One region of the Dyella sp. SYSU CM1112 genome, then DNA from elsewhere that is predicted to be linked to it. Evidence: predicted binding sites of a transcription regulator. Region 1 holds the regulator's gene; the other holds the start of a gene.
The links. The regulator FliA, encoded in region 1, starts transcription of late flagellar genes. The targets are predictions, from matches to a motif close to TAAAGTTTNNCNNNCNNNGGCCGATAA.

Region 1 (10,112 bases):
TGCTTTGTCGCTCAGCACCACCACCAACACACGGCGATTCCTGTTGCGGCCATCCACGCTGTCGTTGTCCGCCGCCGGACGGTATTGCCCCCACCCGACGATACCGAGGCGTTCCGGATCCACGCCATGCAGCGTAAACAGGCGTGCCACGCTCGCTGCACGCGCGGCGGAGAGTTCCCAATTGGACGGATAGATGGCTGTATCGATCGGCACATCATCCGTATAACCTTCCACCCGCAACGGATTGGCGAACGGCGCGAGGATCTGGCCGAGGCTGGCCAGGATCTGCGTGGCAGAGGGCGACAAGGTCGCCACACCGCTCGGGAACAGGATGTCCGTGCGAATCTCGATTTCCAGCCAATCCGGCGTGCGTCGTACGACCACCAGTTTCTTGTCGATCAGCGGTTGCAGTGCGTGTTCGACTTCGCTGCGAATGCGCTCCAGATTCTCCTGCTCGTCGCTGAGCTTGTTCTTGTCCTGATCGGATTGCGTATCCGGCGTGGTGGCCGGCGTAGGGATGTGCTGGGTCAGCACCGGCAGCAGGATCTGCGCAAGCGGAGTGCGCGGAATCGGCGCGGGCTTGTTGGTCGGCACCGGCATGCTGGATGGCGGCGCGTTCGGCGTCAGCGGCTGGATCACCGCGCGCGAGCCATTGAATGCTGCCGAGATCGCCTGTGCCAGCGCGCGGTACTTGGTGGTATTGATGCTGGACATCGCATACAGCACCACGAACAGCGCCAGCAACAAGGTCAGCAGATCCGCGTACGGGATCACCCATGCCTCGTGATTGACGTGTTCATCGTGCTTGTGGCGGCGTCTCATACGAGATAGCCCTGCAGTTTGCTTTCGATCTGGCGCGGGTTGTCGCCCTCGGCGATTGAGATCAACCCTTCGATAAGGATTTCGCGTACCTGCGTCTGCCGGTTGATCAGCGCCTTCAATCGCGCGCCGATCGGCAGCAGCAGCAAGTTGGCGAGACTGATGCCATAGATGGTGGCAACGAATGCTGCTGCGATACCGTGGCCAAGCTTGGCCGGGTCGGTAAGGTCGCGCATCACCGCCATCAAGCCGAGTACGGCGCCGATGATGCCCATGGTCGGCGAATACACCCCGCCCTGTTCGAACACCTTGGCGGCATGCAGGTCGGCCTGCTCGCGTGTTTCCACTTCCAGTTCCAGCACGGTGCGAATGGCTTCCGGCTCACTCCCGTCGACCAGCAATTGCAGGCCTTTTTTCACCAGCGGATCGTCTTCGGCATCGATATGCGACTCCAGTCCCAGCAAACCCTGGCGGCGCGAAATTTCGCTCCAGCCGATCACACGGCTGATCAGGTCGGACGGATGCAGCTCCGGCGGCTTGTACACCATCTTCAGCATGCCCACCGCACGCTTGAGCACCTTGCCCTGTGTATGCAGCAGCAGCGCGGAAAACGTACCGGCGAATACGATCACGAAGGCTGCGGGATTCCACAGCGCGGTGACATCGGTGCCCTTGAGGATGGCGCCAACAATCAGCACCACGAAGGCAAGAATGGTGCCGGCAATGCTTACGACATCCATGTCACTATTCCTTGCTGGAACCTGGCCCGTGGTCCCTCCCCCTGCTTGCAAGGAGAAGTTAAGAGCGGGTGCACCCTTGCGGGAAAGCCTGAGGCAAGTGCCTGACCCCACCCCAACCCTCCCCTGCAAGCAGGGAAGGGAGCCATATCGGGTAACACCGAACATCGGTTGTCGTTGAAGGTACCCATTACGCCGACACCTTCAGCGCAGGTAGCAAGCGGCCGCCTTCTTGCGACAACGCGGCAAGATCCAACACCAAGGCAAGCCGTCCATCGCCGGTGACAGTGGCCCCGGCGACACCCGGCACGCCTTCGAACAACGGCCCCAGCGGTTTCACCATCACGTCTTCGCGTCCGATGACTTCATGCACCAGGCAGCCGAGATGCATGTGACCCACATGCAGCACCACCACATGCCATCCGCCCGGCCCGCTTACGCCGGCCCAATCGCCCAGATCGCCCAGCACCAGGGCGCGGCCGCGATGTGCGGCGACGCGGCGCCCGTCGAGCATGTGATCATGTTGCGGGCTCAGCTCGAAGACTTCGCTGACGTTGCCCAACGGCAACGCAAACAGGCGATCGCTCACGCGCACCATCAGCACCCGCAAAATGGCGAGCGTGAGCGGCACGGTCAGCTCCAAGGTGCTGCCGTGACCCAGACGCGATTGCACCTGCAAGGTGCCGCCCAGTTCGGCAACACGCGTCTTCACTACGTCCATGCCGACGCCGCGTCCGGAAATATCCGAGATCGTGGCAGCAGTGCTGAAGCCGGGGCGAAAAATCAGTTCGTAGCATTCGACCTCGGACAGGCGTGCCGCCTGCGTCGCATCGATGACACCTTTCTCTACCGCTTTACGGCGAAGCACTTCCGGATCCATGCCGCGACCATCGTCGCTGACCGAAATCACGATGCGCTCGCCGCGCTGGCTGGCCGACAGCGTGACCTTGCCCTTCTTCGGTTTGCCGGCACGCTCGCGGCCGGCCGGATCTTCAAGACCGTGATCGACCGCATTGCGCAGCAAATGAATCAGCGGATCGGCCAGTGCTTCGACCAGGCTGCGATCCAGATCGGTATCTTCACCCTCGGTGATCAGCTCGATATCTTTGCCGAGCTGTCGCGCCAGATCGCGCACAATGCGCGGAAAACGCTGGAACAGGCGGCCCACCGGCTGCATGCGCATGCCGAGCACAGCAGTCTGCAGATCATCCGATACGCGATCCAGGTCACCGGCCATCGCGGACAGCGTTTCGTTGTCGCTGCGCGTAGCCAGGCTCAGCAGCCGGTTGCGCAGCAACACCAATTCACCGGCGCGACTGACAAGCGCATCCAGGCGTGCAGTATCCACGCGTACCGTGCTTTCGGTTGCCGACGATTTTGCACTGGCCGCTGCACGTGCCGGTTCGGCACGCACGGGTTCCGCACGCGGCGGTTCGGGTGCCGGTATCGGCGAAGCTGCCGCCGCCTGACCCGGCGCGCTGCCCTTGCCATGCAGGTTATCCAGCAAAGCTTCGAACTCGTCGTCGCTGATGTCTTTCTTTTCGGGTTCGGCCGCCTTGGCGCCGGGGGCGCTGCCCCTGCCATGCAACGCATCGAGCAGACTTTCGAATTCGTCGTCGTTGATCTCGTTGGAAGCGTGCTTGGGTGCGCCCGGCACTCCGCCCTGTCCATATAAGGTGTCGAGCAGCGCTTCGAACTCGGCTTCGATCGGATCGGCTGCACGCGTAGGTTTAGCAGGCTGCGCCGCGAACACGGCCGTCTCGACGACGGGGCGCAAACGCTCCAGCAATGCTTCGGGCGGTGACGCCATGGCCTCGCCGCTGGATAACGCAGCCATCATCGCATTGAGCAAATCCAGCGATTCAAGCAGCGCATCCATGTGTGCCGCGTTCAGTACCAGCTTCTCGTTACGCGCGTCGTTGAGCAATTCTTCCGCGCAATGGCACAACTGCACCATCGGCTCGATGCTCAAGAAGCCCGCGCCACCCTTGACGGTATGAAACACGCGAAACACGGCATTGAGCAGTTCGCGATCGTGCGGCGACGCTTCCAGTTCAACTAGCTGTTCACCAAGACGCTGCACCAGCTCCCCGGCCTCGACCAGGAAATCGTCACGCAGTTCGCTGTCGAGATTGGCATCCATCAATGTGCCTTCCTGCGCGCTGCAACATGCCGGGATGTACTCCCTCCCCTGTGCGCAGGGGAGGGTTGGGGTGGGGTTGCACGAGCTTGCTGCAAGGTTGACGCCGCCGCTTCCCGAGCATCACGCGAGACAGGGAATTGTTTATGGTCAGTCCTTGGCTTGCGGCTCACCCACACGCTGGTACGCGACCTGGCTCCCGCAAGCGGAGAGGTGGTCAGTTGCAGCAGCGGACGACCAGGCATCCCCAGCATGCTCAGAACCCAAACTCGCTCAGCAGACGGTCCACTTCGTCCTGGCTGGAAACTTTCGCCACTTCTACCGGCGCTTCGCGTCCGGCCAGCGCACCGGTCAGGCGCACGAGTTCCAGCAATGACGATTCCACGCTTTCGATAAAGCTCACGACCTTCTTCACGCGCTGGCCGGCGAGGTCTTGCCACGACTGCACCAGCACCATGTCATTGAGGCCTTCGCAGCACGCACTGGCAAACACCTTGGCCTGGCGCGCCAGCACGGCAGCCGGATCGGTTTCGCCGCTGTTGAAATCCAGCACGGCGGTAGCGTTATTCGACAGTGCCTCGGCTTCCGGGCGGATGCGGTCGACGAAATCCAGGCTGCGGTGGGCGGCCTGCGCGCTCATTTCCAGCACTTCACCCAGATAGTTGCGCGCATCGACCATGCTGTCCGGCACGCCTTCGTTGGCAAGGTCGCTGCCCAGTCGGCAAACGGCACCGTGCAGGTCGCGGGCAAGCACGCCCAGGGCGCGGAACAGATGCTGTTCGCGCTGGCGCACCATCGTATCCAGCGCCTGTTCGAACGTTGCGCCGTCCTTGCTGTTGAGCAGATCAAGCACTTCAGGAGGCAAGCCGTCGTTCAATGCGGCGATCGCGTTTGCATTCATGCGGAAGCTCCACTGGCTGCCAGGCGCTCGAAAATCTTGTCCAGCTTTTCCTTCAGCGTGATCGCGGTGAAAGGCTTGACGATGTAGCCGTTCACGCCGGCCTGGGCGGCGGCAATGATCTGCTCGCGGTTGTTCTCGGCGGTCACCATCAGCACCGGCAGGCCCTTCAGCTTGGGTTCGGCGCGAATCGCCTGCAGCAGCTCGATACCGGTCATGTTGGGCATGTTCCAGTCGGTCACGACCATGTCGAAGGTGTTGGCCTTCAACATCGCCATCGCGTTATGGCCGTCGTCCGCTTCCTGGATCAACGGGTTGCTGAAGCCGAGTTCGACCAGCAGGTTGCGAACGATGCGCCGCATGGTGGAGAAATCGTCTACCACCAGAATTTTCATGTTCTTGTCCAAACACGTTCTCCAAAAACGTTTGAAGCGAGGGGGAGGAGCCGGGAAACGAGTGAGCGCCGCGGACCGGTGGTAGTTGCCTGTCTTCCCTCGGAAGAAGGTTCCGCAGGAAATGCGACCGGCTGAGCCTTGACGCGCTGGCCGTACCGTCATCCCCTGGCGAAGCCCTCTCCCGAAGAAAGGGAACCGCACCCATCGGCGCAAACGGGTGATTTGCGCTGATTGTCGAAACGCTCGTTACCTGCTCCTTATCGATTCACTCGTGATTGCTAACCGCGCCACTGGCCCATGCGCGCACGCAACCTGATCAGGGCCTGGCCATGGATCTGGCACACGCGCGATTCGGTCACGCCGAGCACCATGCCAATCTCCTTCAGGTTCAGCTCCTGCTCGTAGTACAGGGACATCACCAGTTGCTCGCGCTTGGGCAGCGTGCTGATCGCTTCCGCCAATGCTCCGCGCAGGCCGTCCTGCTCGAAGCTGTCCTGCGGACCGAGACTGTCGTTGTCGGCTACGTCCAGCGCGCTGGCATCGCCGCCTTCGCCGTCATCGGGCGCGGTCAGGCTGAGCAAGCGCGCGCTGGTCGCATCGGCCAGCACCTGGTGATATTCCTCGGCACTGATGCCGAGTCGCTTCATCACCTCGGCGCTTTCCGCATCCGCGCCGGTCTCGTTTTCAATCTGCCGCACCACTTCAGCGACTTCACGCACCTTGCGATGCACGGAACGGGGGGTCCAGTCCGTGCGCCGCAATTCGTCCAGCATCGCGCCGCGTATGCGGATACCCGCATACGTCTCGAAGCTGGCCGCGCGATCAGTCGTAAAGTTTCGCGCCGCTTCCAGCAAACCGATCATGCCCGCCTGCACCAAATCTCCTACGTCGACGCTCGGAGGCAGACGACCCATCAAGTGGTAAGCGATACGCCGCACGAGCGGCGCATGCTTGCGCACCAGTTGGTCCGCATCTTCGCGTTGTAGCTGCAGATATTCCGAAGCCACGTTCATCTCACCACCCCGCAGCCGGCGCGCTCTGGCCGCTGAAAAAGGCAATTCGGCCGAGATCCGGGTACGCGGGTTTTTCCCATGTATCGACCGCACCTGCCAATTGCTTGAATCCGATCGCAGCACGGCTGGATGGCCACAAATCGACCACCGCACCTTGCCGACGGATCGCCTGCCGCAGCCATTCGTCCTGCGGCACCATACCCATGTAATCCAGCGCGACATCCAGGAAGCGTCCGCAGACACGCGCCAGCTTTTCGTACAGTTTCCTTGCGTCGCCCGCCTGCCGGACCATGTTGGCGACAATGTGGAAGCGGCGCACGCCGAAGTCATGCGCCAGGATCTTGATCAAGGCGTAGGCGTCCGTGAGCGAGGCCAGTTCGTCGCACACCACCATCACCACGTCGTCGGACGCCGCAGCGAACATCGCTACGTTGTCGGCCACGCCGGCAGCGGTATCGACGATCAGGAATTCCGGCGGCTGGATCAGCTCGTCGAAAGCACGGATCACCGCGGCATGCTCACCATTGCCCATCTTGGCCAGCCGGCGCACGCCCGATCCGCCCGGAATCACTTTCAGGCCGTGCTGTGCCGGAATGATCAGGTCCTGCAGTGCGCAGAGGCCCTCCAGCAAATGCCCCACGTGACGCGCCGGATTCAGGCCGAGCTGCACATCCACGTTGGCAACGCCCATGTCGGCATCCAGCAACATCACGTCACGTCCGCCCATGGCCAAGGCCATCGCCAGATTGACCGCCACCGTGGTCTTGCCGACACCGCCTTTACCGCCGGCGACGGCAATAGTGCGCGTCGTGCGGGAGCGTGACACCACCGGCCGCAGACTGGCCGCCTGATGAAAAACGTCCATTTCCTCGCGATCCCCGCGCACAGTGGAAAAAAGATTCTGCAAGCCTGCTGCCTGGTTCACTTGCAATGCCTCATTCATGCGATGCCGCCTTTCTTGTCCCTTCCCCCGCACGCAGAGGCGGAACGCAAGCCATGCAACTGGAGTTCTTGGCACTTATCGATTTCATAGACCCGCCACCGCCATGCCGAAGCGCTCGGCCATATCCAGATCGTCGCTCGCCGGCCCCAGCCTTCGCTGCTGCTGCGCTGCGCGGCACACCAGCACGCGCGCGTCGGCGGCGCTGATGTCTTCGGGAACGCGTTGTCCGTCAGTGGTGCAATCGAGCGGAAGGCGATGGCGAATCAGCACCGACAGCAGGCCGCCGAGGCTTGGCGCCTCGTCGAGCTTGGTGGCAATGCACACGCTCGGCTGCAATGACAGGTACGCGCGTACCGATTCTTCAAGCGCGGAGGATTGTGCGTTCGCGGCCAACACCAGGCAGGCGCGCAGCTTGGCGACTCCGCGCGTGCTTGCTTCACGCAATACATCCATCTGCTGCTGCAGGCGCGGATCGTTGCCGGAAACGCCAGCGGTATCGACCAGCACCGTGTGGTGCTCGCGCAGCAGATGCAGCGTTTGCGCGAGACCGGCCGCGTCGTACGCGGGATACACGCGCACGCCGAGCAGGCGGCCGTAATGTTCCAGCTGCGCGGCTGCGCCGATGCGATAGTGATCGGTGCTCACCAATGCCACTTGCTGCGGGCCGTGATGCATCACCGCGCAAGCGGCCAGTTTGGCGATCGTGGTGGTCTTGCCGACGCCGGTGGGACCGACCAGCGCCGTTACCCCACACACATCCGCCAGGCCACGGCCACTCACCTTCAGGCTGCGGCTCAGCAGGCCGAGCGGCAAGTAGCGCGCCTGATCCGCATTGATGTCTTCCGGCAGTTCGTCGATCAGTTGCCGCGCCACATCGGAATCGATGCCCAGCCGCGACATGTCACGCAACACGCGCGCACGCATCGGACTGCGGCGTTCCATATCGTTCCAGGCCAGGCTGGATAATTGCTGCTCCAGCAACTGCCGCAGGCCGCCGAGTTCGGTACGCATGCGCGCGGCTTCCAACGCCTGCTGTTCCATCACCGGCTGCAGCGACGCGATCTCGCTTGCAGGCATGGGTGGTGGCGGCGGCGTGGCAGCGCGCGTTTCCCGCACCGGTTCTTTTACCGGCGGCTTGGCGACTTCCCTGGCGCGCTCCTTCGGCGTTTCTTTCATGGGCGCCTTGGCGACGTCTTTCACCGGCGGCTGCATCGGCGCCGGCGCAGGAGCCGCCGTGGGCGCATTGATACGTGCCGCTTCGCGCATCAGCGCTTCGTCGTAATCGACAGCCGCGATGATCTCGATGCCTTCCTCAAGCCGGCGGGTGGAGAGAATCACCGCATCGGCGCCCTGCTCGGCGCGCACATCGCGCATTGCCTGGCGCATGTCAGCTGCGATGAAGCGTTTGATCTTCATGGGGTGCTCCTGTGATCGACACCGGATGCCACGTGCAGCTGCTTTTTGTTCACGCTATCAATGGTCATCCGATATCCCTCACTGCCGCCTTGCCTTGTCGCTGTTCGTGTTTGATTCACGGCGTGCCATCCGTGGCCCGCGCGCTGCCGGCGTTGCCGTCAGCGCCCAATCGCCTGCACCAATCGCACACGACGGTTGTCCGGTACTTCGTTGTAAGCCAGTACATGCAGGTTCTGGGCCACGTGGCGGGTAAAGCGCGAGAGCCACGGACGCAGTTGCGGCTGTACCAACATCACCGCCGGTTCGCCGTTTGCCTCCTGCCGCCGCGCCGCTTCAGCGACGCTTTGCTGCAGGCGGTCGGCAAGCCCCGGCTCGACGGCCGCACCTGCTGCACCACTGCTTGAAAGAGATCCGAGCAAGATCTGTTCCAGCTCAGGCGCCAGCGTCAGAACCGGGATTTCCGTGCCCAGACCGGCAATTTCCTGGACGATCTGGCGGCCCAGCGCCACACGCACATGGGCCGTCAAAGCGCCGGGATCCTGACTCTGCCCCGCGTGCTCCGCCAAAGACTCGACGATGGTGCGCATATTGCGGATCGGCACCCGCTCGGCCAGCAGGTTTTGCAGCACCTTCACCACCACGCCCAGCGAAAGGCGCTTGGGCACCAGGTCTTCCACCAGCTTGGGCGCGCTCTGCGAGAGGCGGTCCAGCAGCTGTTGCACGTCCTGATGACCCAGCAGCTCATGGGCATGGTTCTGCAAGATATGCGAGAGATGCGTGGCGATCACCGTCGCCGGGTCGACCACGGTGTAACCGAGCGCCTGCGCATGATCGCGCTGGCTGTTCTCGATCCACACGGCCTCCAATCCAAAGGCAGGATCGCGCGTCGCCACGCCCTGCAAGGTGCCGTGCACGCGACCGGGATTGATCGCCAGATGACGCTCGGTATAAACCTCCGCCTCGCCCATCGGCACCCCCATCAGCGAAATGCGGTACGTGTTGGGACCCAGATCGAGGTTGTCGCGGATATGCACCGGCGCGACCAGGAAGCCCAGCTCCTGCGAGAGCTTGCGACGCACGGATTTGATGCGCGCCATCAGCTCGCCGCCCTGGTTTTTATCCACCAGGGGGATCAGGCGATAACCCACTTCCAGGCCAACCGGGTCGACGCTGGCCACGTCTTCCCAACCCAGCTCCAGGCGCTCGGCCGATGCCGGCGCCGGCAACGCCTCGGCAGATGCCTTGGCTTGCCGCTCTTTCGTCTCTTTCTCGCGCCGGATCATCAGCCAGGCGGAACCGCCGCACACCGCGCCCAACAGCAGGAACGCGATGTTCGGCATGCCTGGGATCATGCCCATCACCACCAGCACCACGCCGGCCACGGCCAGTGCACGCGGCTGCGCAAACACTTGCCCGACCACCTGCTTGCCCATGTCCTGCGACTTGGACACGCGCGTAACGATCACCGCCGTAGCGATCGACAACATCAGCGCCGGCACCTGCGCAACCAGACCATCGCCGATCGTCAGCAAGGTGTACGTGCGCGCCGCTTCGGCGGCGGAAAGGCCATGCTGCAACATGCCGACGAAAAAGCCGCCGATGATGTTGATGAAAAGAATCAGGATGCCGGCGGTGGCGTCGCCGCGCACGAATTTCGAAGCACCGTCCATCGAACCGTAGAAATCCGCTTCCTCGCGCACTTCCTGGCGGCGTTCGCGCGCCTGTTCCTGCGTAAGCAGGCCGGCATTGAG
Region 2 (10,112 bases), on a different contig from region 1:
GTGGTGTGGTCGCCGGCCTCGGCGCGCCACTGGAAGCGTTTTCTCGCGCGCTTGCCTGCCCAATTGGAACGTTATGCCGGGCAACATATCGCTTACGCCGACAGCGCTTTTGAGCCGGTGATCAGCCTCGACGCCAATGCCGCCTTGAAGCAGGGCACGGCCAGGGTCACGCTTTCCGATCAGGCCAGCTATGGCGTCATTCATTACACCACCGACGGCAGCACACCCGATGTGCACGCAGCGGTCTATCGCATGCCTTTCACGGTGAAGCTACCTGTCACGGTCAAGGCGGCCACCTATGCCGACGACCGTAGCCTGCTTGCTGCGCCGCGTGAACGCGTGCTGGATCGAGCGCATTTGCTCAGTCGCCTGGGCGTGACATTGCCCAATTGTCCCGGTAGCGATTTTCGCTTGCGCGTGCAGCCGATGCCGGACGCGGTCAGCATGCATCCCGTCTATGCCATCAATGTTTTCGATGGATGCCAGCAATATCCCTCGGCGCCGCTGGATGGCATCGGATCTATCCACGTCGAGACCGTCAGGCTTGAGCGCAACTATGCACTGGCCCATGACGAGAAACTCGTCGTGCAACGGCCGCACACGACGCCTTACGGCGAATTGGTTGTGCACCGCGATCGATGCGATGGGCCGGTGCTGGCCACGCTGCCGCTGCCGAAACCATTGCAGGACAACCGCCGTTTCGTCCTCGATGCGCCGCTGCCTGCACAGCATGGCGAACATACGCTCTGTCTGTTGTTTACTGCGCCGACAGATGGTCCGCTTTACGCGCTCAGCCGCGTCTCATTAATACCTGTAATCAAAGGCAAACCTATACATTAAGCCGCCGCCTAAGCCGGCGTACATAACCGGGATATGTGGCGGGATGCACGGCCGCAGCCATCCTTTTGGTCAACGGTTCCGGCGATTCGGCAGGAACAAAGCTATTTCGTCGTCACCGCCAGCAACGGCTACGTAGCCTCCAATCCGCCCGGCTACAACCAGGCCCTGCAGGCGGGTTGAACATGGCGCTGTATACTCCGCCGCATGTTCCGCCTTGGGGAAGAGCAGGACTGCAATGATGACTCCCGAACGCATCATGGCCTGGGCGATACCGGGCTTCTTTGTGCTGATCGGCATCGAGTTGCTGGTCGCCAAATGGCGCGGGCGTGATGTCTATTACGCGAACGATGCGATCAATAGCCTTGGCCTGGGCATGGTTTCGCAGATCGTCGGTGTGTTTACCAAGGTGTTTGCGATCGGCATTTACGGCTGGTGCGCAAACCATTTGGCGCTATGGACCTTGCCCGCGAATCGCATCGGGGTATGGGTGAGCGGACTGCTGTTTTACGATTTGCTTTATTACTGGCTGCACCGCATGGGACATGAAGTGAATGTTCTGTGGGCGGCGCACGTCGTGCATCACCAGAGCGAGAGCTACAACCTGACGACTGCGCTGCGTCAAACGGGTAGCGGCTTTCTGTTGGGATGGTTGTTCTATCTGCCGATGGCCTTGCTTGGCTATCCCACGCAGGTATTCGCTGTTATTGCGTTGATCGATCTGCTTTACCAGTTCTGGGTCCATACCGAAATGGTGGGTCGCCTGGGATGGTTCGATCGTGTGTTCTGTTCGCCGTCGAATCATCGCGCGCACCATGCGGTGAATGATCGCTATCTGGATCGCAATTACGGCGGCATTCTGATCGTGTGGGATCGTTTGTTCGGCACATTCGTGGAGGAGAACGACGAGGATCCTCCGGTGTATGGCACACGCTCGCCGCTACAGAGCTGGAATCCGCTATGGGCGAATGTCGACGTGTATGGGGCGATGCTCAAGGACAGTTGGCATGCATGCCATTGGCTGGACAAGCTGCGGGTATGGATCAAGCCGCCTGGCTGGCGTCCCGCGGATGTCGCGGAACGTTTTCCCAAAGCTGCTTTCGACATGGCGCACGCGCGTTATAACCCGCCCATTTCACCGGTATTGAAAGCTTATTGCGTGGTGCAATTTGCCTTGCTTCTGCTCGTCGGCGTGAACTTCCTGGATGGGGCGCCCGCGCTTCCTTTCATGCAAGCCGTGGCTTACGCCATGTATCTGATGTACAGCCTGTGGGTCATCGGTTTCTTGATGGAAGGACGTGGCGTAGGTATGGGCCTGGAGATGTTGCGCACGGCGGGTACCGCGCTGGCGGTGGCATGGGGTGGTCGCTGGTTCGGAGTGCCTCGTCTCGACCCGCGCATGGTTTTGGCGGTGGTGGCAGTGTCAGGTGCGAGTGCGCTGGCCATCATCGGCATCGCGGCTTATGAGCGTCGGCACGCAGGCGCGACGCGTCCGGTCTCTGCATAAGCTGCGGTGCAGCACAGCAAGCCTGCCGACCATGACGGCAGGCAGCCGTACAAATCGTTCGCTTTCGCTATGATCGACGCTTTCGTTTTTGGAGAGGCGCCGATGGGCTTCCTGAGCCGGATGCTACGGCACAAGGCCGTTGAACAATTGCAAGCGGAAGCCGGGCAGCGTGGCGACTTCCGTCGCGTGCTGGGTCTGTGGCAACTCACCGCCATCGGCATCGGCGGCATTATCGGCGTGGGCATCTTCGTGCTGGCCGGCCAACAGGCGGCGATGAATGCCGGTCCTGCGGTGGCGCTGAGTTTCATCATTGCCGGTTTCGGCAGTGCATGCGCCGCGCTTTGCTACGCGGAGTTCGCCGGGCTGATTCCGGTGACCGGCAGCGCGTATACCTATGGCTATGCGGTGCTGGGCGAATTCGTCGCCTGGGTCATCGGCTGGGATCTGTTGCTGGAATACGCATTGGTGGTAGCGGTCGTGGCGATCGGCTGGTCCGGTTATGTGCAGGTGTTGCTTAGTTCGGTAGGCGTCCATCTGCCGGATTGGGCGCAGCAAAGCATGAGTACGCAGACGATGACGTACTACCTGCAGCAGATCTTCGGCGTACATGGCGCGCACGCGGTGGCCGCGCCGAGCGATGGGCATCGTTTCAACATCATTGCCGCTATCGTGTCGTTGCTGGTGGCAGCGCTGCTGACCGTACGCACGGAATGGGGGGCGCGCTTCAATACGCTGGTGGTAGCCATCAAGGTGATCGGCGTGTTGCTGGTGGTCGGTGTGGGTGCGTTCTACATACATGTCTCCAACTGGCATCCGTTCATTCCGCCGCGCGTCGTCGATGCACAGGGCGTAGGGCATTTCGGTTGGGCCGGCGTGCTGACGGGCGCGAGCGTGGTGTTCTTCGCCGTATTCGGCTACGACACCTTGACGACGGCGGCGGAAGAGGCACGTCACCCGCAGCGTGATTTGCCTCGTGCGGTGCTGCTCTCGCTTGCCGTCGCCATGGTGTTGTACATCGCGGTGTCGCTGGTGCTGACCGGCATTACGCACTACAGCCACCTGGGCGGCGATGCATCGGTATCCGATGCATTCGAATCGATCGGCCTGCATTGGCTGAGCATCACGATTGCCGTGGCAGCGGTGATCGGCGTAACCAGCGTGCTGTTTGCTTTCATGCTGGGCGCAGCGCGCATCTGGTTTGCGCTTGCGCGGGATGGTTTGCTGCCCGGCTGGTTCGCGCACATCCACCCGACGTTCGGCACGCCCGCACGGCCGACGGTGATCCTGGGTGTCTTCACGGCGGTGGTATCGGGCCTGTTGCCGATCGGCGAAGTGGCCGAGTTGGTGAACATCGGCACGCTCAGCGCCTTCATCATCATTTGCACGGCAGTGCTGGTGCTACGCCTGCGCAAACCGCACGTGGTGCGCAGCTTCCGCGCGCCGGCGCTGGCGGTGGTCGCCCCGCTGGGCGTGTTGTTTTCGCTGCTGCTGATTTTCGGTGTGCCGTGGCTGGACAGCGATGGCTGGCATCGCATCGGCGGTCTACCGTGGATCACGTTCGAGCGTTTCATCATCTGGATGGCGCTGGGGTGTGTGATCTATTTCGGATACGGGATCCGGCACAGCAAGTTGGAACGTCCCTGATAAAAAGCGAACCGGATGCGATGGATGCCGATGCTCCATCGCGTTGCATGTATTTGCGCTTCGTCGTGCAAGTCAGCTTTTTCTTCTCGCGTTGCACCATAAGAAGAGGGCGTCCGGCATGACGTCTGGCAGGGGAGGGGGGCAGGCGTTTGGCTCACCATGCGGGGGCATCCGCCGATAGGCGGTCTCATCGTCCTGCCATCCTTCTGGGGGTTTTGCCTGGATGGCACCTGCCTGGAGTCCTTGCGTGAAGTCCCATTCCTTGCGTTTCAGCTTGATCGCTGCTGCTGTCATGGCAGCCTGTTCTTTGTCGGCCACGGCAGCCGCGCAGTCTGAGTCCACTGCCGTGCCGCCACCGGCCGATCAGCCTTACGCAGGCATGCTGACAGTCAATGTGGATCTCTCTGATGCCGGCAAGCGCATCTTCCGTTCGCACGAAACCATTCCGGTGAAATCGGGTGCGCTCACCCTGTTCTATCCCAAGTGGATTCCGGGCGAACACGCGCCCTCCGGTCCGGTGGAAAACGTCGCCGGCCTGATCATTCGCGCCAACGGCAAGCAACTGCCCTGGCGCCGTGACCTGCGCGATATGTTCGCGATTCATCTCGACGTGCCGCAGGGCGTAAACCAGCTCGATCTCGAATTCGAATTCCTCTCGCCGGGTGCTGGCGAAGGCAGCAATTTCGGCGCCAGTGCATCCTCCACGCCTGATCTGGTCGATGTGGAATTCAACCAGGTGGCGTTCTATCCGGCCGGGTATTACACACGCCAGATCCAGATCCAGCCCACCGTGGAATTGCCGCAGGGTTGGAAGTTCGGGACGGCGTTGCAGGTGGAGAGCCAGTCCGGCGCCACCATTCATTTCAAGCCAGTGAGCTTCAATAACTTCGTGGATTCGCCGCTGATCGCCGGTGCGCATTTCAATCGCGTCGACCTCACGCCCGGCGGTAGCGTGCCGGTGCATTTGAACGTGGTGGGCGATTCGGCCAAAGACGTGCAGCTCACTCCCAAACAGTTGGAGCAGCAGCGCAACGTCGTGAAGCAAACCAACTTGCTGTTCGGGGCCCATCACTACAGTCACTACGACTTTTTGCTGACGCTGTCGGATCACACCGGACACTTCGGTCTGGAGCATCACCAGTCCAGCGACGATCGCCTGCCGGCGGATTTCTTCACCGATGACGACATGCACCTGGTTGCGGCCAGCCTGATGCCGCATGAATTCGTGCACTCGTGGAACGGTAAATTCCGCCGTCCGGCCGACTTATGGACGCCGAATTTCAACGTGCCGATGCAGGACGATCTGCTTTGGGTTTACGAAGGCCTCACCGATTACTGGTGCGGCGTGCTGACGGCACGCGCAGGGCTGTGGACACCGGCGCAATACCGCGACTCGATCGCTAACATCGCCGGCGCCATGACCTATCGCACCGGTCGCGCCTGGCGCTCGCTGCAGGATACCGCCGACGCTTCGCCGCTCACTTATTACGGCTCCGGCAGCTGGATCAACTGGATCCGCGGCACCGATTTCTATCCGGAAGGCCAGCTGCTGTGGCTGGACGTCGATACCAAGATCCGCGAACTCAGCAACGGCAAGCGTTCGCTGGATGATTTCGCGCATGCCTTCTACGGCATGGACAACGGCAGCTACGTCACCAAGACCTACACCTTCGATGATGTGGTCAACACGCTCAATCAGGTGCAGCCGTTCGATTGGGCGAAGTTCCTGCGCGATCGCCTGGATTACACCGGCCCCGACTTGCCCGAGCACGGCATCGAAGACGGCGGCTGGAAGCTGGTATTCAACGACACGCCGAATGCGGAAGAGAAAGCCCTTGAAGGTCTGCGCCATGGTGCGAATCTGGCGTATTCGATCGGCCTGACGGTCAGCCAGAAGGGCCGCATCGGCGACGTGCAATGGAATGGTCCCGCCTTCAAGGCTGGCCTGGTGCCAGGCTTGACCATCGTGGCCGTCAACGGTCGTGATTTCTCTACCGATGCGCTGAAAGATGCGATCACCGCAGCCAAGTCCTCCCAGGCGCCGATCGAGTTGCTGGTGCAGAACGTGGACGTCTACAGCACGGTCAAGGTGGACTACCACGGTGGCCTGCGCTATCCGCATCTGGTGCGTGGCGACGGCAAGGATCTGATCGGGGCGATCGTCGCGCCGCGGACCAAGTAAGCGGCGTCTTGCTCCTCGCCGGGAAGCAAAGCTTGAAACGCCTCCCCCTGCTTGCAGGGGGAGGCAGAGCAGTAGGGATTGCGCTGCGTGCAAGGGTGACCACACCCAGTCAAGATCCCCGCCCGTCTGCCGATATTTCTCGCAAGGGGAGAGGCTTCGAGTCGGGGATATGGCCGGATTCTGGAAACGACTGTTTGCACGCGAGGAGCTTCATGAGCGACCGCGCTTCGGCGTGGTATTGCCCTGGCCGGAAGAGGCGTCGCCTGAGACACAAGCACTGCCGTTGAGCAGTGCCGATGTCCAGGATTGGTTCTATCGCCTGGTGCTGGGAATGCCTGTTTCGGATGCCATGGAATGGCGGCCGCAAGAGCAGGTCATGATCAAGCGGCTGGATGAGTTGTGCGGAGGCGATCGCTTCGATATCGCCAGCTTGCCGCGCCTGCCGGAAGTGCTGCCGCAACTGCTGCGCCTGCTGAAGAGCGAGCATTCCGATGGAACCAAGGTCGCGAAGTTGATAGGTCGTGACCCGGTGCTGGTCGGTGAAGTGATGCGCGTGACGCGCAGCGCACATTACCGCACGGCACGCCCGATCAGCAGTCTTCAGCACGCCGTAGTGCTGCTGGGGCATGACGGTTTGCGCCAGATGGTCACGCAACATGTGATGAAGCCGATCCTGCAGGCGAGTGCGGGTATGCTCGGGCACGCCGCGGGTCAGCGCCTATGGGACCACGCCGAGCGTTGCGCGCACGCCAGCATGTACATGGCCAGGGGCCACGGCGATCCGTTCGAAGCCTATCTCGCCGGCGTGGTTTGCAATGCCGGCGTGGGCGCGATGGTCAGGGTGCTCGATCAGGAAGCGCCACCGACGCTCGGCGTTTTCAGCCGCGCGTTTTTGATGAGCTATATCCACCTCGCCAATCACATTACCCTGCGTGCGGCGAGACATTGGGAATTGCCGCCGAATGTGATCGAAGCTCTGCGCGAACGGCTGGAAATCCGTTCGAAGGCCGCCGTGACCGAATTGGGCAATGCGCTGCTTGCTGCCGATCATTTGGCGATGATCCAGATGCTGGCGGACAACCATGTGATCGATCGCGCTACGCCGCCCGCACAGAATCGCCTGGACCGGTTGCCCGACGTACTGGTCGATCGCGCGCAACAGGAGGTACGGCGTGTATTTCGCGCGAACGAAGGCTACGTGGGCTAGCGGCGCAAGCTTGCGTGCTTGCGCCGTGTCTTCATGCTTTGCCGTGTTCGATCAGGCGTTGCCAGAAGGCCTCCGCCGCCATCGGTGCGCCGAACAGAAAGCCTTGCATCTGTGAGCATCCCGCATTGCGCAGGAAAGCGCTTTGCACTTCGGTTTCCACGCCTTCCGCGATCACATCCTTGTTGAGGCTGCGCGCCATCGCGATGATGGCGCTGGTGATGGCGGCCGTTTCAGCATCCTGAGTGATATCGCGGACGAAGGCGCGATCGATTTTCAAGGCATCGACCGGGAAATGTTTGAGATAGGACAAGCTGCTGTAGCCGGTGCCGAAATCATCCAGCGACAGGCGCACGCCGCGTTGGCGTATGCGCCGCAATAATCGAATGGTGCCGTCGCCGCCGCTCATCACGGTGCGCTCGGTGAGTTCGAGTTCGAGCAGGCCGGGATCGAGTCCTGTTTCGTTGAGAATGCTATCCATGCGCTCGTAAAAACCGGCGTACTGGAATTGCAGCGGCGAAACGTTTACCGAGACCGGAATCGGGTGGCCTTGCCGTTGCCAGGCGCGCGCTTGTGCGCAGGCTTCGCGCAGAGCCCAGGTGCCGATCGAAACGATCAGGCCGGTATCTTCCGCTACCGGAATGAACTGGTCCGGCACAAACAGGTCCTGCCCATTCACCTGCAGGCGCAATAACGCTTCCGCGCCGACAATGTGACCGAGCGTGGCATCTACTTTCGGCTGATATTGCAAAGACAGCTCGCCATGTGCCAGCGCGTGGCGAAGCACGTTTTCAATCCGCTGGCTGGCAGCGGAGCGCTGGCTCATCTCTGGCGCGTAGAAGCAGTAGCCGTGGCGCCCCTGCATTTTTACTTCGTACATCGCTGCATCGGCTGTCCGTACCAGCGCATCCGGTTCGGTGCCGTCGCGCGGAAACAGGCTGATGCCGATGCTGGCGCGGATGTCGAGCGCTGGAAGATGCGAGACATGCGTTTGCGCACAGGCATCCAGCAGCTTGCGCGCGAAATCGGCGGCTTCGTCGGCATCGTCCACGCGCGGCAGCAGCACGACGAATTCATCGCCGTTGTAGCGGAAAGCGAGATCCTCGCCGTCACGCAACGCGCCGCGAATCTGATGCGCCACCGCCTGCAGCACCTGGTCGCCCACGCCGTGACCAAGCGTGTCGTTGACGCGCCGGAAATGATCCAGGTCCAGATACAGCAGAGCGCATTGGCGATGACGCTGCGTCGCCATCGCCGTGGCCTGCTCGATGCGCGCATACAACAGGCTGCGATTGGGCAGGCCGGTCAGCGTGTCGTGCTGGGCCAGCTGGATCATCTTCAATGCGAGCGTGCGGTTCTCGCTGATGTCATGGCAGACCAGCACCCCACCGGTCACGTTGCCAGTGTGATCGTGGATCAATGCGGTGGAGGTTTCGATCGGCGTTTCAAAGCCATTGCGATGAAGCAGGATCGCGCGGCCACTGAAATCCACGATGGCATTGCGCCGGATCGCCTGGCGCAACGGATTGTCCAGCGGCTGGCGCTGATTGATGTCACGCAGCCGGAAAACGTCATCCAATGGGCAGCCCTTGGCATCCGCGCTGGCCCACCCGGTCATGGCTTCCGCGATCGGATTGAGCGAGGTGACGTTGAGCGAAACGTCCGCGGTGATCACCGCATCACCGATCGAATTGAGGGTGACTTCGGCCAGCTGGCGCTCGCGAAACAACGCTTCTTCGTATTGCTTGCGTTTGGTGATGTCCTGGACCTGGCTCACCAGATAGTTCAGTTGGCCCGATTCGCTGCGAACCTGCGCCACGCTCAACAGGACATGCACGATATGCCCGTCGTGATGGATATAGCGCTTTTCGGTTTGGAAGGCTTCGCGCTTGCCGTTGGCGATCTGGTCGGCCAGTGCCTCGTTGACCGGAAGATCATCCGGATGGGTCACTTCACGCCACGTCATGCCGCGCATCTGCGCTTCGGTGTAACCCAACATGTTGCATAGCGACGCGTTCACGCGCTGGTATCGGCCACCGGGAAGGATCAGCGCCATGCCTACCGCAGCATGCTGGAACGCCTGCGAAAAGCGCTGTTCGCTTTCGCGCAACTGCTCTTCCAGTGCGTGCCGCTCGGTGATGTCGGTGAACACGGTAAACACACCGCGCAAACGGCCTTGTTCATCTCGGTCGGGGGTGAAGCTGCCGTGCACATAGCGATGCTGCGAGCGATTGAAAAGCTGCCCTTCGTAGCTGGAGGCATGCCCGCCCAGCGCTTGCAGCAGGGCGGAGCGCAGGCGCAGATAGCTTTCCGGATCCAGCACCTCGCTGATCGGACGGCCCATGATGTCGGCCGGATTGATGTCGAACCAAAGGCGGTATGCCTCGTTGGCGAAGATGAATCGCTCGTGTGGATCGATGTACGTGATCAGCGCGGGTACGTTTTGTACGACGTGAGCGAGCAGGTCGAGCCCCTGTTCTGGGGGCAACGAATCGTCTTCGACGGAAGGCGTCAGCTTGGGCATGCGAGTTCGGTTCGACCGAGATGGGCACATCATGCGCCGGACGGCGTTTCAATTGCACCTGCGACAGTTGCGAGGCTGTCGCAGCCAGCCGTATCAGTGCAAAGAGGCCGAAGGCGCGCCGAGCTGGCCGGAGTCGTCGAGCTGGATCCGGCCGAGTGCATGCAGATCGTTGGCGGTACCGAAACGGTCGGCCAGTGCAGTCATCATCGCGCCG

Region 2: a site for FliA is predicted at 6,280-6,306, ahead of AC4HNJ_RS08850 (HDOD domain-containing protein). Genes of this name have one in related genera too.

What each region holds. Positions count from the first base shown of each region.
Region 1 covers NZ_JBZEGI010000003.1:325,465-335,576, forward strand. Annotated here, with positions in the region: gene motD (flagellar motor protein MotD) at 1-822, opposite strand, end outside; gene AC4HNJ_RS07150 (flagellar motor protein) at 819-1,559, opposite strand; gene AC4HNJ_RS07155 (chemotaxis protein CheA) at 1,747-3,699, opposite strand; gene AC4HNJ_RS07160 (protein phosphatase CheZ) at 3,953-4,597, opposite strand; gene cheY (chemotaxis response regulator CheY) at 4,594-5,001, opposite strand; gene AC4HNJ_RS07170 (RNA polymerase sigma factor FliA) at 5,268-6,002, opposite strand; gene AC4HNJ_RS07175 (MinD/ParA family ATP-binding protein) at 6,004-6,945, opposite strand; gene flhF (flagellar biosynthesis GTPase FlhF) at 7,030-8,361, opposite strand; gene flhA (flagellar biosynthesis protein FlhA) at 8,520-10,112, opposite strand, start outside.
Region 2 covers NZ_JBZEGI010000004.1:329,787-339,898, forward strand. Annotated here, with positions in the region: gene AC4HNJ_RS08830 (beta-N-acetylhexosaminidase) at 1-840, shown strand, start outside; gene AC4HNJ_RS08835 (sterol desaturase family protein) at 1,079-2,344, shown strand; gene AC4HNJ_RS08840 (amino acid permease) at 2,447-3,988, shown strand; gene AC4HNJ_RS08845 (M61 family metallopeptidase) at 4,236-6,170, shown strand; gene AC4HNJ_RS08850 (HDOD domain-containing protein) at 6,340-7,377, shown strand; gene AC4HNJ_RS08855 (sensor domain-containing protein) at 7,409-9,898, opposite strand; gene AC4HNJ_RS08860 (hypothetical protein) at 9,992-10,112, opposite strand, start outside.